One region of the Pseudomonas sp. GL_103 genome, then DNA from elsewhere that is predicted to be linked to it. Evidence: predicted binding sites of a transcription regulator. Region 1 holds the regulator's gene; each other region holds the start of a gene.
The links. Region 1 encodes sigma-54, which starts transcription at its own class of promoters, with help from an activator protein. Its sites were predicted from a motif close to ANTGGCATNNANNTTGCTNT; they were not measured.
Positions count from the first base shown of each region.

Region 2: a site for sigma-54 is predicted at 3,866-3,885, ahead of AC3IP0_RS07940 (flagellar basal body rod protein FlgF). Genes of this name have one in related genera too.
Region 3: a site for sigma-54 is predicted at 1,297-1,316, ahead of AC3IP0_RS09365 (CmpA/NrtA family ABC transporter substrate-binding protein). Genes of this name have one in related genera too.

Region 1 is NZ_CM174420.1:932,334-937,941, reverse strand. Features, by position in the region: gene lptB (LPS export ABC transporter ATP-binding protein) at 1-583, shown strand, start outside; gene AC3IP0_RS04150 (RNA polymerase factor sigma-54) at 829-2,322, shown strand; gene hpf (ribosome hibernation-promoting factor, HPF/YfiA family) at 2,397-2,705, shown strand; gene ptsN (PTS IIA-like nitrogen regulatory protein PtsN) at 2,718-3,182, shown strand; gene rapZ (RNase adapter RapZ) at 3,185-4,042, shown strand; gene AC3IP0_RS04130 (HPr family phosphocarrier protein) at 4,058-4,330, shown strand; gene AC3IP0_RS04125 (ZIP family metal transporter) at 4,359-5,252, opposite strand; gene AC3IP0_RS04120 (superoxide dismutase) at 5,285-5,608, opposite strand, start outside.
Region 2 is NZ_CM174420.1:1,758,010-1,763,617, forward strand. Features, by position in the region: gene AC3IP0_RS07920 (amino acid aminotransferase) at 1-529, opposite strand, end outside; gene AC3IP0_RS07925 (4a-hydroxytetrahydrobiopterin dehydratase) at 529-885, opposite strand; gene phhA (phenylalanine 4-monooxygenase) at 990-1,781, opposite strand; gene AC3IP0_RS07935 (sigma-54-dependent transcriptional regulator) at 2,060-3,619, shown strand; gene AC3IP0_RS07940 (flagellar basal body rod protein FlgF) at 3,940-4,680, shown strand; gene flgG (flagellar basal-body rod protein FlgG) at 4,726-5,511, shown strand; gene flgH (flagellar basal body L-ring protein FlgH) at 5,564-5,608, shown strand, end outside.
Region 3 is NZ_CM174420.1:2,047,517-2,053,124, reverse strand. Features, by position in the region: gene AC3IP0_RS09370 (quinone-dependent dihydroorotate dehydrogenase) at 185-1,204, opposite strand; gene AC3IP0_RS09365 (CmpA/NrtA family ABC transporter substrate-binding protein) at 1,433-2,644, shown strand; gene AC3IP0_RS09360 (ANTAR domain-containing response regulator) at 2,660-3,235, shown strand; gene AC3IP0_RS09355 (nitrate/nitrite transporter) at 3,555-4,766, shown strand; gene AC3IP0_RS09350 (bifunctional protein-serine/threonine kinase/phosphatase) at 4,774-5,608, shown strand, end outside.

The sequences.
Region 1 (5,608 bases):
GATCGTCGGCCTGGTGCAAGCCGACCAGGGCCGCGTCCTGATCGATGACCTGGACGTCAGCCACCAGCCGATGCACGGCCGTGCAAAGGCCGGTATCGGCTACTTGCCGCAGGAAGCATCGATCTTCCGCAAGCTGTCGGTGGCCGACAACATCATGGCCATCCTCGAGACCCGCAAGGAACTCGACAAGGCCGGTCGCCGCAAGGAGCTGGAAAGCTTGCTGCAGGAGTTCCACATCAGTCACATCCGCGACAACCTGGGCATGAGCCTGTCCGGTGGTGAGCGCCGTCGCGTGGAAATCGCCCGCGCCCTGGCCACCAACCCGAAATTCATCCTCCTCGACGAACCCTTCGCCGGCGTGGACCCGATTTCGGTCGGCGACATCAAGCAGATCATTCACCACCTCAAGGCCAAAGGCATTGGCGTGCTGATCACGGACCACAACGTTCGTGAAACCCTGGATATCTGTGAAACCGCCTATATCGTCAATGACGGTCAACTGATCGCCGAAGGCGACGCAGAGACCATCCTGGCCAACGACCTGGTCAAGGAAGTGTATCTGGGCCATGAGTTCCGCCTGTAAGCGCTGAGCCGTGCCCAGGCAGTCGCCCGGGCACCTGACCAGCCATTCACCAGCGCCTCGTGCAGACGGGCGTGGTCAGCCCTCAACAAGGGCAGCGCTGCAACACAGCTTTATAGTTTTTTATTGTTACAGCGCTCTAGGCAAACCCTTTAGTTTCAGGCATATAATTTGCTTAAGTTTGGCGCCCCGGCGCCCTGTAGTGGATGGCGCATGTGCGCCGGCGAATAAGGTGTTAAGCCCCTGCCATGAAACCATCGCTAGTCTTGAGAATGGGCCAGCAGCTGACGATGACACCGCAGCTGCAACAGGCCATCCGCCTGCTCCAATTGTCGACCCTGGACCTGCAACAGGAAATCCAGGAGGCCCTGGAGTCCAATCCGATGCTCGAACGCCAGGAAGAAGGCGACGACTTCGATAATTCCGATCCCTTGGCCGACAACGCCGAACAAAAGCCCAACACTGACATTCAGGAACCTTCCTATCAGGAAAGCGCCCCGACGGTCGATAACCTCGATGAGGGTGACTGGAACGAGCGTATTCCCAACGAACTCCCCGTCGACACCGCGTGGGAAGACGTTTACCAGACCAGCGCCAGCAGCCTGCCCAGCAATGATGATGACGAGTGGGACTTCACCACCCGCACCTCGGCCGGCGAAAGCCTGCAGAGTCACTTGCTGTGGCAACTGAACCTGGCCCCGATGTCCGACACCGATCGCCTGATCGCCGTGACCCTGATCGACTGCATCAACAATCAGGGCTACCTGGACGAAACCCTCGAGGAAATCCTCGAAGCCTTCGACCCGGAACTGGACATCGAACTGGACGAAATCGAAGCCGTCCTGCACCGCATCCAGCAATTCGAGCCTGCCGGCATCGGCGCCCGCAACCTGGGCGAATGCCTGCTGCTGCAATTGCGCCAGTTACCTGCAAAGACCCCTTGGCTGGCCGAGGCCAAGCGCCTGGTCACCGATTACATCGACCTGCTTGGCAGCCGCGACTACAGCCAGTTGATGCGTCGCATGAAGCTCAAGGAAGATGAGCTGCGCCAGGTCATCGAGCTGGTCCAGAGCCTCAACCCGCGCCCGGGCTCGCAGATCGAGTCCACCGAAGCCGAGTACGTCGTTCCTGACGTCATCGTGCGCAAGGACAACGAGCGCTGGCTGGTGGAGCTCAATCAGGAGTCGGTGCCACGGCTGCGGGTCAATGCCCAGTACGCCGGTTTCGTGCGCCGCGCCGACACCAGCGCCGACAACACCTTCATGCGCAATCAGTTGCAGGAGGCCCGTTGGTTCATCAAGAGCCTGCAAAGCCGCAATGAAACCCTGATGAAGGTTGCCACCCAGATCGTCGAGCATCAGCGCGGCTTTCTGGAGTACGGCGACGAAGCCATGAAGCCGCTGGTGCTGCATGACATCGCCGAAGCGGTGGGCATGCATGAGTCGACGATTTCACGGGTGACCACCCAGAAGTTCATGCACACCCCCCGGGGCATTTATGAACTGAAGTACTTTTTTTCCAGCCACGTAAGCACCTCCGAAGGCGGCGAATGCTCGTCCACGGCGATCCGGGCGATCATCAAAAAACTGGTTGCAGCGGAAAATCAGAAAAAGCCGTTGAGTGACAGCAAGATCGCTGGTTTACTGGAGGCACAAGGCATTCAGGTGGCTCGCCGCACCGTCGCCAAGTACCGTGAATCCCTCGGGATCGCGCCTTCGAGCGAACGCAAGCGGTTGATGTAGGGCCACGCCACAGCGTTCCAGTGGTAGATCATCTGATCTACCGCTTTATGCACTGGCAACGAAGGAGAAGCTGTATGCAAGTCAACATCAGTGGACACCAACTGGAAGTGACCGAACCTCTTCGCACCTACATCGGCGAAAAACTCGAACGATTGGAGCGACATTTCGACAAGATCACTAATGTGCAGGTCACGATGACCGTCGAAAAACTGAAGCAGAAAATCGAAGCCACGCTGCATATTCCCGGGAATGAAGTGGTCGCCAACGCGGAACATACTGATATGTATGCCGCGATCGACGCACTCACCGACAAGCTGGATAAACAACTCAAAAAACATAAGGAAAAGACCCAGAGCCTCCTCCAGGGCGCAACCGGTCGTTAACACTCCCTACCCATGATCCGACTTGAAAGTATCCTGACCCCCGGCCGTTCCCTGGTGAACGTGCCGGGAGGCAGTAAAAAGAAAGCCCTCGAACAAATTGCCAATCTGATCGCCCGCGAAGTGCCGGCCCTGGAGATGCAAGATGTCTTCGAGGCACTGATTGCCCGTGAAAAACTCGGCTCCACCGGGTTTGGCAATGGCATCGCCATTCCACATTGCCGTCTCAAGGGCTGTGTTTCGCCCATCAGTGCATTGATGCACCTGGACGCCCCTATCGATTTCGACGCCATCGATGGTGCGCCGGTTGACCTGCTGTTCGTACTGCTGGTCCCGGAAGCCGCCACCGATGCGCACCTTGAGCTGCTGCGACAGATCGCCAGCATGCTCGACCGCAAGGAAGTTCGCGAAAAGCTGCGTAGTGCTGCAAGCAACGAAGCCCTGTATCAGGTTGTCCTGGACGAGCAAAACGGTCAGTAATCATGCGCTTGATCATCGTCAGTGGCCGTTCCGGCTCAGGTAAAAGTACCGCCCTCAACGTTCTTGAGGACAACGGCTACTACTGCATCGACAACCTGCCTGCCGGCCTGCTGCCGGAGTTGGCCGAACGAGCCTTGGTTCATACCGAGCTGTTGCAGCCACTGGTCGCCGTTTCCATTGACGCGCGCAACCTGCCCAGCCACCTGTCACGCTTCCCCGACCTGCTCGAAGAAGTCCGCAGCCGCCACATCCAGTGCGATGTGCTGTACCTGGACGCCGACGAAGAAACCCTGCTCAAGCGCTTCTCGGAAACCCGCCGACGTCACCCCCTGACCAACGCCAACCGCTCGCTGGCCGAAGCCATCAGCGTCGAGAGTGACCTGCTCGGGCCGATTGCCGACCTCGCCGATCTCAAGATCAACACCACCAGCCTGAACCTGTACCAATTGCGCGACGCCATCAAACTGCGCCTGTTGAATCAGCCCGAGCCGGGGACTGCGTTCCTGGTGGAATCCTTCGGCTTCAAGCGCGGCATGCCGGTGGACGCCGACCTGGTGTTCGATGTGCGCTGCCTGCCCAACCCTTACTGGAAACCGGAATTGCGCGAGCAGTCCGGGCTCGATCAACCGGTTGCCGAATACCTGGCGGCACAGCCGGATGTCGAAGAGATGTTCCAGGACATTTCCACGTACCTGCTAAAGTGGCTGCCTCGTTTTGCCGCCAGCAACCGCGCCTACGTCACCATTGCCATTGGCTGCACTGGCGGACATCACCGTTCCGTCTACCTGACCGAGCGTCTGGGCCAGACGCTGCAACAATCCCTGAAGAACGTCCAGGTCCGCCACCGCGACCTCAGCTAAAGGATTCACATCGCGATGCCTGCTCTGGAAATCGAAATCATCAATAAATTGGGCCTGCACGCTCGCGCTTCTGCAAAATTCGTTGGGGTAGCAGGTCAGTTCCCGTGCCAGATCCGGGCCGGTCGTACACCACAGTCCATGGTCGATGGCAAAAGCATCATGGCGATGATGATGCTGGCCGCCGGCAAAGGCACCACGATCCACTTGAGCACAGAAGGCGAGCAGGAACAGGAAGCACTGGATGCGCTGGTAGCGTTGATCAACAACTTCTTCGACGAAGGCGAGTAAAACAACCACAAAAGCCCCTCACCACAAATCAAGCGAGGGCCGTATCCATCACCATCATCAAACAGAACCCCATCAGCAGCCCGAGGCTGGCAAGCTTGTCATGACCATTGCGGCGCGACTCGGGAATGACTTCGTGGGTCACCACCAGCAACATCGCCCCCGCCGCCAGCGCCAACCCCAAAGGCAGCAGCAGTTCGGCCAGGCTCACCAGCCACGCGCATAGCAGTGCGAACACCGGTTCGACCAAGCCTGATGCGGCACCGATCAGGAACGCCTTGATCCTGGACATCCCTGCCCCGGCCAAGACCAAAGCGATGACCAACCCCTCCGGCACATCCTGCAAGGCAATGCCCATGGCGAGACTGTCGGCGTCAGGCATTGCGCCACCGGCCGAAACACCGACCGCCATACCTTCCGGGATGTTGTGGGCAATGATGGCAAACACGAACAACCAAATGCGCGGAGCAATGACCGGTCGCTCCAGCGTACCGACCAGCATGTCCGGGCTGGCCCCGGAGACCTTCCGATCCACCAGGAACAACCCGAACGCGCCGAGCATAATGCCGAAGCTGATCAGCCCACTGGACGCCCATGGCGACAATCCAAGCCCTTCGGCGGCAGAGATGCCCGGAACAATCAGCGAAAATGCCGTCGCCGCGAGCATCACGCCAGCGCCAAAGCCAAGCAATGTGTCGCTGAGCACCTGCGGCATCCGCCGAATCACCAACACCGGCACCGCGCCCAGCGCGGTACCCAAGGCGCAGATTGCACCGCCCTGCAGTGCACGTAGCAACTTCGGCTCAAGATCAAGCCATGCCAGCCCGTGGGCAACCAATAGGCTCATACCCGCCAGCAGTAACAGCGATCCAAACGCGTAACGAAACATCCGTCCACTTCCGATCGCCAGTGTTTCAGTGCCCATAGCCCAGCCTTGGATTTGTTTTTACAGAAGACTTAAACCAGTGCGGCCTGATAGCGCGCAGCGACTTGTGGCCAATTGATCACGTTGTAGAACGCGCTGATGTATTCCGGACGACGGTTCTGATAACGCAGGTAATAGGCGTGCTCCCAGACGTCGAGGCCCAGAATCGGCGTATTACCGTTCATTAGCGGACTGTCCTGGTTACCGCTGCTTTCCACCACCAGGGTCTTTTGCGGGGTTACGCTCAGCCAGGCCCAGCCACTGCCGAAGCGGGTCAACGCGGCCTTGGTAAAGGCTTCCTTGAAGCTGTCGAGACCGCCCAGTTGTTCATCGATGGCCTTGGCCAGCGCGCCTTC
Region 2 (5,608 bases), 830 kb from region 1:
GCAACACCACGTCACCCTTGGGCGCTTCATTGAGCGCCGCCAGCATGCCGTCGACATCGAGACGGTTGTCACTGCCCACGTACGGGTAGTGGCTGACCTTGACCTTGGCTGTCGCAAAAATCGTTTCGTGGATCGGCCAGGTCGGGTTGCTCAACCACACGCCGCGCCCCGGCAGGCACTGGGCGATGAAGTCCGCGCTCAGGCGCAAGGCCCCGGTGCCGCCCGGCGTCTGGGTGGCGCCGGCGCGTTGTGCGCTGATCAGCTTCGAGTCGGCGCCCAGCACCAGCTCATTGATCGCCTTGCCGAACGCCGGTTCGCCGTGACCACCGATGTAGGTCTTGGTGGACTGGCGATCCACCAGACGTTGCTCGGCAAGCTTCACCGACTGGAGAATCGGCGTCAGGCCCTGGGCGTCCTTGTAGACACCCACGCCCAGATCGAACTTGCGCGGATTCGGGTCCTGCGCGTAGGCCTCCATCAGGCCCAGGATCGGGTCGCCAGGCACTCGACCGATGGCGTCGAAATGCATTACTTGCGCCCCTCGGCATCCTTCGCCACTTCGTCAGTGCGCGCGGCCATGATGAAGTCGTTGCGGTGCAGGCCCTTGATCGAGTGGCTCCACCAGGTCACGGTCACTTTGCCCCACTCGGTCAGCAGGCCCGGATGGTGGCCTTCGGCCTCGGAGATTTCACCGACGGCGTTGGTGAACGCCAGGGCGTGCTTGAAGTTCTTGAACAGGAAGACCTTTTCCAGCTGCATGATGCTGTCACGTACTTCGATGTTCCAGTCCGGGATCTGCTTGATCAGGATCGGCAGTTCTTCGTCGCTGACTTGTGGGGCGTCGGCGCGGCAGGCTTCGCAATGGGCTTGAGTTAATGCGGTCATGATGTGTTCCTGAAATCGAATGTTGGGAAATCGGCCCTCAGTGCTACCACGCTAATCCAAAGCGATGGTTTCTGACAGGCTCACTTGATTCTAAAAGCGGCGGATCACGCGGCTTTTGGTTTTGGCGGAAATTTCGGTGCGTGCAGACCCATCTGCATCGCTTGCTTGACCATGCCCATGATGTCTTCGTGAGCGAGGTCGAACAGACGCTTGAGATTTGGCAGCGCGAAGTACAGTGGCTGCAAGATGTCGATGCGGTAGGGCGTGCGCATGCATTCCAGCGGATCGAACGCCTGATGCTCAGGCTCGTCCGACAGGCAATACACGGTCTCTTTCGGTGAGGACAGGATGCCGCCGCCGTAGATGCGTTGGCCTTGCGGGGTGTCGACCAGGCCGAACTCGATGGTCATCCAGTACAGGCGCGCCAGGTACACGCGTTCTTCCTTGGTCGCCTTGAGGCCAAGTTTGCCGTAGGTGTGGGTGAACTCGGCGAACCACGGGTTGGTCAGCAGCGGGCAGTGACCGAAGATCTCGTGGAAAATGTCCGGCTCTTGCAGGTAGTCCAGTTCTTCGCGGGTACGAATGAAGGTCGCCACCGGAAACTGCTTGCTGGCCAGCAATTCGAAAAAGGTCTGGAAGGGAATCAGTGCGGGAACCCGGGCAACCTGCCAGCCGGTGGTTTCACCGAGGACCTTGTTGATCTCGCCCAGTTGCGGAATGCGGTCGTGGGGCAGACCGAGTTTTTCGATACCGTCCAGGTACTCCTGGCACGCACGCCCTTCGATCACCTTCAGTTGACGAGTGATCAGCGTGTTCCACACCGCGTGTTCTTCGGCGGGGTAGTCGATAAAACCTTGCGCATCGGGCTCGCGAGCCACGTATTGCGTCTGCTTCATGCTGCTCTCCTGCTAGGGGATTTCGTTCTTGTTATGTACTGCTATGGACCTAGAAATACCCCAAGGATTGCACTGTTGCAGCAGGTGCCCGGCGTCACGGGTAGGAAAATTCCTCGATATTCGTAAAGTTTTCGTTACGTATTGGGCGTCGGTGCGCAAATGTTGAGATTGGCGGGTGGGAAAAGTCCTCCACCTGTCACATAATCTTGACGACTATCTGAGCGCCTCAGCAGAAATTATCCCTGCGCACCTTACTCACCGTTTTTTTGGGTCTTTATATGCGTATCAAAGTCCACTGCCAGAACCGCATCGGCATCCTGCGCGACATTCTCAATCTGTTGGTGGAGTACGGGATCAACGTGGCCCGCGGTGAGGTGGGGGGTGAGCATGGCAATGCCATCTACCTGCATTGCCCGAACCTGATCAATATTCAGTTCCAGGCCTTGCGTCCGAAATTCGAAGCGATTGCCGGGGTCTTTGGCGTCAAGCGTGTAGGGCTGATGCCCAGCGAGCGTCGGCACATGGAGCTCAATGCACTGCTCGGTGCGCTGGAGTTTCCGGTGCTGTCGATCGACATGGGCGGTTCCATCGTCGCGGCCAACCGGGCGGCGGCGCAGTTGCTCGGGGTGCGGGTCGACGAGGTGCCAGGGATTCCCCTGTCACGCTACGCCGAGGATTTCGATTTGCCGGAACTGGTGCGCGCCAACAAGTCGCGGATCAACGGGCTGCGGGTCAAGGTCAAGGGTGATGTGTTCCTGGCCGACATCGCGCCGCTGCAATCGGAGCACGACGACAGCGAGGCCATGGCCGGTGCGGTGCTGACGTTGCATCGCGCCGACCGGGTGGGCGAGCGCATCTACAACGTGCGCAAGCAGGAATTGCGTGGCTTCGACAGCATCTTCCAAAGCTCGAAAGTCATGGCCGCTGTGGTGCGCGAAGCGCGGCGCATGGCGCCGCTGGATGCGCCGCTGTTGATCGAAGGGGAAACCGGTACCGGCAAAGAGTTGCTGGCGCGGGCCTGCCACTTGGCCAGTCCTCGAGGGCAGTCGCCATTGATGGCGCTCAATTGCGCCGGTCTGCCGGAGTCCATGGCGGAGACGGAATTGTTCGGTTACGGCCCAGGTGCCTTTGAAGGAGCGCGGGCCGAAGGCAAGCTCGGGCTGCTGGAGCTGACGGCGGGCGGTACGCTGTTTCTCGATGGCGTCGGGGAAATGAGCCCGCGCTTGCAGGTGAAGTTGCTGCGCTTCCTGCAGGACGGTTGCTTCCGCCGTGTAGGCAGTGACGAAGAGGTTTACCTCGACGTGCGAGTGATCTGCGCGACCCAGGTCGATCTGTCCGAATTGTGCGCTCGCGGCGAGTTCCGCCAGGACCTCTATCACCGCTTGAATGTGTTGTCGCTGCACATCCCGCCGTTGCGCGAATGCCTCGACGGTTTGACGCCGCTGGTGGAGCACTTCCTCGACCAGGCCAGCCGGCAGATTGGTTGCTCGTTGCCCAAGCTCGCCCCGGCGGCCATGGAGCGGCTCAGTCACTACCATTGGCCGGGCAACGTGCGGCAACTGGAGAACGTGCTGTTCCAGGCGGTTTCCCTGTGCGACGGCGGCACGGTCAAGGCCGAGCACATTCGCCTGCCGGATTATGGTGTGCGTCAGCCCCTTGGCGATTTTTCGCTGGAGGGGGGGCTGGACGAGATCGTCGGGCGTTTCGAGAAGGCGGTGCTGGAACGGCTGTATTCCGAGCATCCGAGCAGTCGGCAACTGGGCAAGCGGCTCGGGGTTTCGCACACCACCATTGCCAACAAGTTGCGCGAGTATGAGGTGGGAAAGACTGAGTCATAGCTGAGGCCTGCTGCGTTTGTGCTGGCCTCATCGCGAGCAAGCTCGCTCCCACACTGGATCGGTGCCTCACTGAAGATTCCTGTGGGAGCGAGCCTGCTCGCGATGGCGGTTGTGGCCATGGCCCAAGGTCAAGACTTGCCACCCACCGGCATGACACCGCCGGTTTTTCGTCTCTGACACAAATCACAAATCCCCTCTGAATCCCCAAAGTCCCCTGTTTGCCGGGCTCCGCGCCGGCGAAAACAAGTTGGTCTGCAAATTGCTTATGGCTCAGCAGTACAGCAATGGACGGCAAACGTCCGGCAGGCAGAGGAAAGAGTGTGGACAAGTACCTTTATGTGGCAATGACCGGCGCCAGCCAGAATGCACTGGCGCAAAAGGCTCATGCCAACAACCTCGCGAACATCTCCACCAACGGCTTCCAGAAAGACCTGGAGCAGGCCCGTTCGATACCGGTGTTCGGTGACAGCTTTCCGGCGCGTGCGTTTGCCATGTCCGAACGCCCGGCCACGGATTTCTCCCCTGGCTCACTGGTGGAAACCGGCCGCGACCTCGACGTTGCCGTGCAAGGCGGCGGCTGGATTGCCGTACAGACGCCCGATGGCGGAGAAAGCTACGTGCGCACCGGCAGCCTGAACGTTGACGCCCTGGGTGTGTTGCGTGCCGGCAACGGCATGCCGGTCATGGGCAATGGCGGGCCGATTGCCGTGCCGCCGGAGCAGCAGATCGAAGTCGGCGAGGACGGCACCATCAGCATCCGCGCGATGGGCGAAGGTCCCCGGGTGATGGCTGAAGTCGACCGCATCAAGCTGGTCAACCCGGACCTCAAGAACATGACCAAGGGCCTGGATGGTTCGATCCACACCAAGGACGGTCAGCCGGCGCAGGCCGATGCCAACGTCAAGCTGGTGTCCGGGTTCCTCGAGTCGAGCAACGTCAATGCCGTGGAAGAGATGACCTCGGTGCTGGCCTTGTCCAAGCAGTTCGAGCTGCACATCAAGATGATGAACACCGCCAAAGACGATGACCAGGCCATGGCTCGGGTCTTGCAGATCAGCTAATTACCAGAACGTCGCGCCGTAAAACAGGCGCACGAGGAGAATCGAATGCTTCCGGCTCTATGGGTTGCCAAGACAGGTCTGTCCGCCCAGGACACCAACCTGACCACCATTTCCAACAACCTGGCCAACGTGTCGACCACGGGTTTCAAGCGTGACCGCGCCGAGTTCCAGGACCTGCTCTACCAGATCAAGCGCCAGCCAGGCGCCCAGTCGACCCAGGACAGCGAACTGCCGTCGGGTCTGCAACTGGGTACCGGTGTGCGCATCGTCGGCACCCAGAAAAACTTCACCGCCGGCAGCCTGCAAACCACCGAGCAGCCACTGGACATGGCCATCGACGGTCGCGGTTTCTTCCAGATCCTGCAACCGGACGGCACCACGTCCTACACCCGTGACGGTACGTTCCACCTGGACTCCAACGGCCAGATCGTGAACGCCAGCGGCTTTGCCCTGGAGCCGGCGATTGTCATTCCGAACGAAGCGCAGACCTTCACGGTCGGCCGCGACGGCACCGTGTCCATCACCGTTGCCGGCAACCCGGCTGCCCAGGTGATCGGCAACCTGCAAACCGCCGACTTCATCAACCCCGCCGGCCTGCAGGCAGTGGGCAACAACCTGTTCCTGGAAACCGCCGCCAGCGGCGCGCCGCAAGTCGGCACCCCGGGCCTGGCCGGTTTCGGCACCACGCTGCAGAACACCCTGGAAACGTCCAACGTCAGCACCGTTGAGGAGATGGTCAACATGATCACCACCCAGCGCGCCTACGAGATGAACTCCAAGGTGATCTCCACCGCCGACCAGATGCTCTCGTTCGTAACGCAGAATCTGTAATCAAGTCTATGTGGCGGCCATCGGGCCGCCTGCAACACCGTGAGGTAGGGTCATGAATCGCTATGTATCTGTTCTGGCACTGAGTGGGATTACCGCG
Region 3 (5,608 bases), 1.1 Mb from region 1:
ACTGAATTAACCACGCACGTCCCATCCGGACGGCGGGCTCCGGCCCAGGGGCTCCTTTTTGGAGCCCTTTTTTATGCCTGTCCCATATCCCCCATTACCTTGTAGGAGCTGCCGAAGGCTGCGATCTTTTGACCTTGATTTCTAAAATCAAAAGATCGCAGCCTTAGGCAGCTCCTACAGGGGCTCAGCGTAGCGCTGCGATAGCGTCTACCGACTCACGAATCAGCGCCGGGCCTTTGTAGATGAAGCCCGAATAGATCTGCACCAGGCTCGCGCCTGCGGCGATTTTCTCGGCCGCGTGCTTGCCTTCGGTAATGCCGCCCGCCGCAATGATCGGCAAACGTCCGCCCAGCTCCGACGCCAGCACTTGCACGGTGTGGGTGCTCTTGTCACGAACCGGCGCGCCGGACAGACCGCCGGCTTCTTCGCCATGCTCCATGCCTTCGACGCCTACGCGGCTCAGGGTGGTGTTGGTGGCGATGACGGCATCCATCCCGGTTTCGATCAGCGCTTGCGCAACTTGTGCGGTTTCTTCGTCGCTCATGTCCGGCGCGATCTTGATCGCCAGCGGTACATGTTTGCCATGACGCAATGCCAGTTCCGCGCGGCGCTCGGCCAGATCGGCCAGCAGCTGCTTGAGCGAGTCACCGAATTGCAGGCTGCGCAGGCCCGGCGTGTTCGGCGAACTGACGTTGACCGTCACATAGCTGGCGTGGGCGTAGACCTTGTCCAGGCAGATCAGGTAGTCGTCCACGGCACGCTCGACCGGCGTATCGAAGTTCTTGCCGATGTTGATGCCCAGCACGCCTTTGTACTTGGCCGCCGCCACGCGGGCCAGCAGGTGATCGACGCCGAGGTTGTTGAAACCCATGCGGTTGATGATCGCCTCGGCTTCCGGCAAACGGAACAGACGTGGCTTCGGGTTGCCCGGCTGCGGACGCGGCGTGATGGTGCCGATTTCGACAAAACCGAAACCCAACTGGGCGAAACCATCGATGGCCGCGCCGTTCTTGTCCAGGCCGGCGGCCAGCCCCACCGGATTCGGGAAGTCCAGGCCCATGACATTCACCGGCAGCTTCGCCGGGGCCTTGCACAGCAAGCCGTTGAGCCCAAGACGCCCGCCCGCGCCGATCAGGTCCAGGGACAGATCGTGGGAGGTTTCCGGGGAAAGTTTGAACAACAGCTGACGGGCCAGGGTGTACATGGGCGGATTTGACTCGATTGGCGGCGAATTGAGGTGGCGATTATAGCCGGGCAACAGGGTGGCAAGCGAGGCGCGTGATCAAATCAACGGATAATGGCATATGCCTTGCACCACTCTGGGCACCAGCACCCATGCCAACGACCGAATGTGTGCAAAGACAATGGCGTCGTCCCCGGCCTGCTCATGCAAGAACTCGGGACGACGTTTTTTTTGCAAGGTGAACATGCGATGAACGAACCGTCAGCCGGCCCCCTGGCCTGGGTCAATGGCAGCGATGCCCCGGAAAAAACCGAAATCAATCTCGGCTTCATGGCCCTGAGCGACTGCGCCTCGGTGGTTGTCGCCGCCACCCAGGGCTTCGCCCAGCCCCACGGCTTGACCCTGAACCTCAAGCGTCAATCGTCCTGGGCCAACCTGCGGGACAAACTGGTCAGCGGCGAACTCGATGCCGCCCACAGCCTCTACGGTCTGATTTACGCCGTTCACCTGGGTATCGGTGGCGTGGCCGCGACCGACATGGCCGTGTTGATGGGCCTGAATCAGAACGGCCAGAGCATCAACCTGTCCCGCGGTTTGCAAGCGCTTGGAGTGACCAGTCCTGAAGCACTGGATCGACACGTGCACCAAACTCGCTCAAAACTCACCTTCGCCCAGACGTTTCCAACCGGCACCCACGCCATGTGGCTTTATTACTGGCTCGCCAGCCAGGGCATTCACCCACTGCTGGATGTCGACAGCGTGGTGGTACCGCCGCCGCAGATGGTCGCGCACCTGCGGGCCGGGCGTATCGACGGCTTCTGCGTCGGCGAACCCTGGTCCGCCAGCGCCGTGCAACAGGACCTCGGTTTCACCCTGGCCACGACCCAGACCATCTGGCCCGATCATCCGGAAAAGGTCCTCGGCTGCACCCGTGCGTTCGTCGAGCAATACCCCAATACCGCCCGGGTGTTGGTGATGGCGGTTCTGGAAGCCAGCCGTTTCATCGAAGAAAGCACCGAGAATCGCCGCAGTACCGCACAATTGCTCAGTGCCGCGCAGTACCTTGACGCGCCACTGGACTGCATCGAACCACGACTGCTGGGCGAATACGCCGACGGCCTTGGCCACCGCTGGCAAGACCCCCACGCGCTGAGCCTGCACGGGGATGGCGAGGTCAACCTGCCGTACCTGTCCGACGGCATGTGGTTCATGACCCAGTTCCGCCGCTGGGGCTTGTTGCGCGATGACCCGGACTATCTCGCAGTGGCCCGGCAGGTCCAGCAACTGGACCTCTACCGTGAAGCCGCCCGTGCCGTCGGCGTCGCTTCATCAGCCGAGCAAATGCGCAGCAGTCAATTGATCGACGGCAAAATCTGGGACGGCTCGGACCCGGCCGGTTATGCCCGCAGTTTCAAACTGCACGCCATGAGCGACAGCTCGCACCGATCCGCCAGCCGCTGACAGGAGACCACGAACATGCTGCGTATCCTGCTGATCAACGACACCGCCAGGAAAGTCGGACGCCTGAAGGCCGCCCTGACCGAGGCCGGATTCGAAGTGATCGATGAGTCCGGCCTGACCATCGACTTGCCCGAACGCGTCGAAACGGTGCGTCCGGATGTGATTCTGATCGATACCGAGTCACCGGGCCGTGATGTCATGGAACAAGTGGTGCTGGTGACGCGCGACCAGCCACGACCAATTGTGATGTTCACGGACGAACACGACCCCGATGTGATGCGACAGGCGATCAAGTCCGGGGTCAGCGCCTACATCGTCGAAGGCATTCACGCACAACGCCTGCAGCCGATTCTCGACGTGGCCATGGCACGCTTCGAAAGCGACCAGGCCTTGCGTGCCCAACTGCATGCCCGGGACCAGCAATTGGCCGAGCGCAAGCGCATCGAACTGGCCAAGGGACTGCTGATGAAAATGAAGGACTGCAACGAGGAAGAGGCCTACACACTGATGCGCCGCCAGGCAATGAGCCGCCAGCAGAAGCTGATTCAAGTGGCGGAGCAGATTATTGCCATGAGCGAACTGTTGGGTTGAACAACATAAAGATCGCAGCCTTCGGCAGCTCCTACGGGATGCACACATTCTCCTGTAGGAGCTGCCGAAGGCTGCGATCTTTTTGCTTTACACAAATTTCCGATATGGCACAGATCTGGCTAGGTAATCACCACAGGTAACCAACGGCGGTTGCCCCACCTACGACAAAGACGTCGCTCACCTCATTTGCCCTTGGCGGATCGGGTGGCGGCGTTTTTTCGTTTTGGCCCCACAGCACGGGGCCGGTGGTGCGGCCGTATCGGCGCCCCACCTGCAAGCTCATGACTCCTTTCGAGACTCTTCACAGCTGAGGTGCGCGATGAATTCAAGCTTCTGGAAATCCGGCCATACACCTACATTGTTCGCAGCCTTCCTCTATTTCGACCTGAGCTTCATGGTCTGGTACCTGCTCGGACCTTTGGCGGTGCAGATCGCCGCCGACTTGCACCTGACGACGCAGCAACGGGGGCTGGTGGTCGCCACGCCGATTCTGGCCGGGGCGGTGTTGCGCTTCGTGATGGGGATGCTGGCTGATCGCCTGTCGCCAAAAACCGCCGGCCTGATCGGTCAGGTCATCGTGATCTGCGCCCTGTTCGGCGCCTGGAAACTCGGTATCCACAGCTACGAGCAAGCCTTGCTGCTGGGCCTGTTCCTCGGCATGGCTGGCGCTTCCTTCGCCGTCGCCCTGCCTCTGGCCTCGCAGTGGTATCCACCGCAGCATCAAGGCAAGGCCATGGGCATCGCCGGCGCGGGTAACTCGGGCACAGTGCTCGCCGCATTGATCGCTCCGGTGCTGGCGGCGGCGTTTGGCTGGAGCAACGTGTTCGGCTTTGCCCTGATTCCGTTGATCCTGACCCTGATCGTCTTCGCCTGGCTGGCCCGCAATGCCCCCGAGCGGCCAAAAGCCAAATCCATGGCCGACTACTTCAAGGCCCTGGGTGATCGTGACAGCTGGTGGTTCATGTTTTTCTACAGCGTGACGTTCGGTGGATTCATCGGCCTGGCCAGCGCCCTGCCCGGTTATTTCAACGACCAGTACGGCCTGAATCCGGTGACTGCCGGCTACTACACCGCTGCCTGCGTGTTCGGCGGCAGCCTGATGCGCCCCTTGGGTGGCGCGCTGGCTGACCGCTTCGGCGGCATTCGGACCCTGTTGGCGATGTACACCGTCGCGGCGACCTGCATTGCCGTGGTTGGCTTCAACCTGCCGAGCTCCTACGCTGCACTGGCACTTTTCGTCTGCACGATGCTCGGTCTGGGTGCAGGCAATGGCGCGGTATTCCAGTTGGTGCCCCAGCGGTTTCGCCGGGAAATCGGCGTGATGACCGGCCTGATCGGCATGGCCGGCGGCATCGGTGGGTTTGCCCTCGCGGCCGGCATGGGCGCGATCAAGCAAAGCACCGGCAGCTATCAACTGGCGCTGTGGTTATTCGCCAGCCTCGGCGTTCTGGCCTGGTTCGGTCTGCACGGCGTGAAACGTCGCTGGAGAACCACCTGGGGTTCGGCCGCCGTGACGGCTGCGCGGGTCTGAGGCCTCAATGAGCCTGCAACTGAGTTTCGCCGAAGCCACTGCCGTCGGTCCTCGCGAGGAAAACCAGGATGCCCTGCGCTTGGTCACGCCGGCTCCGGCGCTGGCCGCGAGCAAGGGTTACCTGTTCGCGATTGCCGACGGTGTCAGCCAATGCGTCGATGGCGGTCTGGCTGCCCGTTCGACACTGCAGGCCCTGGCGCTGGATTACTACGCCACGCCGGAAACCTGGAGCGTCGCACAGGCGCTCGATCGTCTGTTGCTGGCACAAAACCGCTGGCTGCAGGCCAATGGCGGCGGACAGCCGCTGCTGACCACCCTCAGTGCGCTGGTCCTGCGTGGCCGGCGCTTTACCTTGGCCCATGTCGGCGATTGCCGGGTATATCGCTGGCACGCCGACCAATTGCAGCGAATCAGCGAGGATCACGTCTGGGACCAGCCGGGCATGCAGCATGTGCTGAAACGGGCGCTGGGGCTCGATCAACACCTGGCGCTGGACTTTCTCGACGGTGAGTTGCGTCCCGATGAAAGCTTCGTCCTGCTCAGCGACGGCGTCTGGGCCGTCCTGGGCGATACCGCCATAGCCGCGATCCTGCGCGATCAACCGGACTTGCACAGCGCTGCGCAAACCCTGGTCAATGCCGCACACCTGGCGGGCAGCCAGGACAACGCCAGCGCCCTGCTGGTGCGGGTCGATGCCCTCGGCGAAGCGAGCATTGGCGATGCGTTGATGCACTTGCAGCAATGGCCACTGCCGCCAGCCCTGAAACCGGGTCAGGCGTTCGAGGGCTGGCAGGTCGAAGGAATCGTCGCACAGAGCCAGCAATCGCTGCTTTATCGGGTTC